2 regions of the Kitasatospora sp. NBC_01250 genome follow, and region 1 is predicted to be linked to the other one. Evidence: riboswitches for the same ligand, from Rfam matches in the RefSeq annotation. Region 1 holds a riboswitch; the other holds the start of a gene.

Region 1 (2,194 bases):
GCTGCCGAAGGCGGAGTTGGAGCCGTTGCCCTTGATCGCGGCACCGGTGATGCCGCCGGCGACACCGGCCACCAGCGCGACCGCGGCGATCAGCGCGACCAGGCCGCCCTTGCCCTTCTTGCGCGGCGCCGGCGGGGTGCCGAAGGCGCCCGGGTACTCACCGGGGAACTCCGCGCCGGGGTAGCCGGGGCCACCGGGGTAGCCGGGGCCGCCCGGGTAACCGGGCGCGGCGGCCGGGGTCGACCAGGTGTCGCCGAGCGGGGTGCCGGCGCCGAAGGGGTGGTGCTCGGCCTGCGGGGGCGGGCCGGCCGGGACACCGGGGGTGATCGGTGCGCCGCCCGCCACGGGGGTGACGGGCGGGGGGGCGTAGGGGTTGGCCGGCGGCTCCATGGCGCCGGCGGCCGGAGCGGTCGCCGGGGGCGGCGTGTCCTGGTAGGAGGAGGCGGGCGCCGAGGGCGGCGGGGCGTCGAGGTAGGCGGGCGCCGCGGGGCGCGCCTCGGCCTCGGCGGCGGGGGCCTCGGCGGCGGGCTCGGCAACAGGGGCGGCGGGAGCCTCGGCCGGGGCCGCCACGCGCGGGTCGACCGGCTTCTCGGCCGGGGCCTCGGGTGCGGGCACCTTGGTGAACGCCAGGGTCGGCTGCGCCTTCACGACCGGCTCGCTCACCGTCGGTGTGTCACCGACCGCCGGAGTGCCCCCCGGCTCGCCGTGACCGCTGGAGAGGTGCTCCCCCTGCGGCCCGGTGGAACCACTCTCGTGCTCGGTGCTCACGGACGACCTCCATCGCTGACACGGACCTTGGCCCATAGTTTTTCCTATGCACGATCTGGTTGCCGTAAGGGACCGCCTGAAGAACCGATAAGAATCCTTAGACGGACCGAACAGCCCCCCTTCGCCCACCCCGCGGGCCGTCCGGCCTCCCCGGCGGCATCCCGCGATGCGGACGGCGCTTTGCCCCACCTTGGCGTAATCCAAACGCCGGGCTACCCTGTCGCATCTGTTGAAGACACGCGGGAGCTTGGACCCACCAGGCTGAGAGTGCGCTGGTCGACCGTACGCCATGGCGGTGACGCCCAGGTGGTCGAGGGAGCGCTGACCGCCGGAACCTGACCGGGTAATGCCGGCGTAGGGAGTATCGGCCATGACGGCTGCTTCGCCTTCCCCTTCTCCTGTCACGGTGCTGGAGCCGCCGGGCACCGACCGCGCCGAGGCGCCGCTGGTGCTGGACACCGCGCCTGCGCGCACCCTGGGCTTCCGCGACCAGTTCGCGCTCTGGGCCAACCTCGGGATCAGCCTGATCGGCTTCACCAGCGCCGCGACGGTGCTCGGCCAGCCCGGCAGCGAGCTCTCCTTCACCGCCTCGGTGGTGGCGATCGTGGCCGGCACGGTGATCGGCACCGCGATGCTCGGGGTGGCCGCGCTGATCGGCACCCGGACCGGCGCGCCCGCGATGGCCGTGCTGCGCGGCCTGTTCGGCACCAGGCTGTCGTACCTGCCCACCGTGCTGAACATCCTGCAGTGCCTGGGCTGGGGCGTGTACGAGCTGATCGTGATCGCCTGGGGCGCCCAGACGGTGGCCGGCACCCAGGGCTGGCGCTGGCTCTTCGTGCTGCTGGCCGGGGCACTGACCACCGCGCTCACCATCTGGCCGCTGGGGTCGATCGCGGCGCTGCGCAAGTACGTGGCGATCGCGGTGGGCGTCGCGATGGTCTACTTCACGGTCCAGCTGGGCCGGCAGGGCTGGCCGGACCCCGGGGCCGGCAACTGGCACGGCTTCCTGAAGGCGACCGACGCGATCATCGCCGTCTCGATCTCCTTCGTGCCGCTGGCCGCCGACTACACCCGGCACTCGCGCACCGGGCGGGCCTCGTTCTGGGGCACCTTCTCCGGCTACACGGTCGCCCAGGTCTGGTGCTACCTGCTCGGCCTGATCGCGCTGCTCCAGTCGCACGGCAACGCCGACAACCTGCTCGACTCGTTCGCCGGGGTGGCGGCCGGCTGGGCCTTCCTGCTGGTGCTGGTGCTGCGCGAGGCGGACCAGTCGTTCGCCAACGTCTACTCGACCGCGATGTCGGTCCACAACCTCTTCCCGCGGGTGGACCGGCGGCTGCTGACCGGCGGGATCGGCCTGCTGGTGACGGCGCTGGCGCTGCAGATCAAGGAGTTCACCGACTCCTACTACGCCTTCCTCGGGCTG
Region 2 (2,194 bases), 2.1 Mb from region 1:
CCAGCTCGCCGTTCGCCCGCGGCACCAGGTAGAGGTGGCCGCCGCGCACCACCGCGCGCACGTTGCGCGACAGGAAGGGGGCGTAGGCCCCGGGGATCCGCAGCCGCAGGATCTGGCCCTTGACCGGACGGATCGCGGGCAGCACCCCCGGCGGCAGGCCGGGCAGCTGGTGGCTGCGCGAGCCGGCCGCCAGCACCAGCTGGTCGGCCCGCAGTTCGCCGCCGCCGCCCAGCCGCACCCCGCGGGCGCGGTCGGCCTCGACCAGCAGCTCGCCCGCCTCCGCCCGGTGCAGCCGTACCCCCGCCCGCTCGCAGGCCGTCACCAGGGCCGCGGCCAGCCGCCGCCCGTCCACCTGGTGGTCGCCGGTCACGTGCAGGCCGGCCCGCACGCCGGGGGCCAGCATCGGTTCGAGCCGGCGGGCCTCGCGACCGGTCAGCCAGCTCGACGCAAGGCCCAGCCGGTGGTGGAAGGCGTGCAACTCGCTCAGCTCGGCCTTGTCGTCCGCGTCCAGCGCGACGGCCAGCGTTCCGGTGGCGCGGTAGCCGGTGTCCTGCCCGGTGGCCGCCGTCAACTCGGCGGCGAAGTCGGCGTACCGGCTGTTGGAGGCCATGCCCAGCCGCAGCAGCGGTTCCTCGCCGTACTGCAGCTCGGTGACCGGGGCCAGCATGCCGGCCGCCACCTGCGCCGCGCCGCCGCCGGGGGCCGGGTCGACCAGCGCCACCCGCAGGCCGCGCTGCGCGGTGCGCCAGGCGACCGCCAGACCGATGATCCCGCCGCCGATCACCAGCACGTCGGTGTCGGTTCGGGAGTCTGTCGAAAGATCGCGTGCCAAGAGAACCGGTTCTCCCTTCGCCGGAATGACCCGGATCAGGTTCGGACGGTCGCAGGCCGCCGCAGCCCGCCTCTCAGCCCGGTGCACCGGGCTCCCGTGAGGATGCCCCCACCATAACGCCGGGCGCCTTGGGGACTGAAGGCGCCGATCGCCGGGTGGACGGCGGACGCGCTCAGTAGAGTTCGCCAGATGGCAGAGCTGAAGAGCACGGATCGGGTGGTCGTGGTCGGCGCGGGGGTGGCGGCCGCACAGTGTGCGGTGGCGCTGCGGGAGGGGGGTTGGCACGGGTCGCTGAGTCTGGTCGGCGCGGAGCCGCACAACCCCTACGACCGGCCGCCGCTCTCCAAGGACGTCCTGCTCGCGAAGGCCGATCGGACGGCCCTCGACCTGGACTGGGAGGCGCTCGGCGTTCAGCTGCTGACCGGTCGCCGGGCCACCTCGGTGGCCCCGGGGAGCCTGGGCACCGACGCCGGCGAGCTGCCCTGGGACCGCCTGGTGCTGGCCACCGGAGCCGCCCCGATCCGGTTGCCCGGGGCCGCCTCGGCCCGGGTGCTGCGGACCATCGACGATTCCCTCGCACTGCGTGCAGTCCTGCGCCCGGGCGCACACCTGGTCCTGGTCGGCGCGGGCTGGATCGGCGCCGAGACCGCCACCGCGGCCCGCCGGCTCGACTGCCGGGTGACCGTGCTGGAGGCCGCCGACGCCCCGCTGCCGGGCGCGCTGCCCGCCGAGCTGACCGCGCCGATGCGGCAGTGGTACGCGCAGGCCGGTGTCGAGCTGCGGCTGGGCGCCCGGGTGGACCGGATCGAGCCGGGCGCCGTGCACCTGACCACCGGTGAACTGGTACCGGCCGACGAGGTGGTGGTCGGGATCGGCGCCCGCCCGGACACCGGCTGGCTGGCCGGCTCCGGCGTCGAGCTGGACGCCGGGGGCGCCGTGCTGGCGGACGCGGCGCTGCGCACCACGCTGCCCGGGGTCTGGGCGGCGGGCGACTGCGTCAGCTACCCCTCGGCCCGCTACGGCGAGCGGGTCTGGGTCCAGCACTGGGACCACGCGCTGCACTCGGGCCGGGCGGTGGCGGCGGCGCTGCTGGGCGGTGAGGTCGCCTACGACCCGGTGCCGTACTTCTGGTCCGAGCAGTTCGGGCGGATGGTGCAGTACGTCGGGCGGCACTGCGCCGGCGACCGGCTGCTGTGGCGTGGCTCACCCGAGGACGCGCAGTGGAGCGTGCTGTGGCTGCGCGAGGAGCGGCCGGTGGCGGTGCTCGCCGTGGACCGCCCGCGCGACCTGGCCCAGGCCCGGCGGCTGATCGACCAGGGTGCGGTGCTGGACCCGGCGCTGGCCGCCGACCCCGCGCTGCCG

The links. Region 1 has a riboswitch for thiamine pyrophosphate ahead of OG500_RS18615 (purine-cytosine permease family protein). Riboswitches for the same ligand answer to the same signal wherever they lie in the genome.
Region 2: linked by a shared signal. The riboswitch ahead of thiO (glycine oxidase ThiO) and the one ahead of OG500_RS18615 (purine-cytosine permease family protein) in region 1 are both predicted to bind thiamine pyrophosphate.

The regions. Positions count from the first base shown of each region.
Region 1 is NZ_CP108476.1:4,486,034-4,488,227, forward strand. Features, by position in the region: gene OG500_RS18610 (S1C family serine protease) at 1-768, opposite strand, end outside; TPP riboswitch at 998-1,146, shown strand; gene OG500_RS18615 (purine-cytosine permease family protein) at 1,139-2,194, shown strand, end outside.
Region 2 is NZ_CP108476.1:6,559,996-6,562,189, forward strand. Features, by position in the region: gene thiO (glycine oxidase ThiO) at 1-832, opposite strand, end outside; TPP riboswitch at 828-940, opposite strand; gene OG500_RS27770 (NAD(P)/FAD-dependent oxidoreductase) at 1,022-2,194, shown strand, end outside.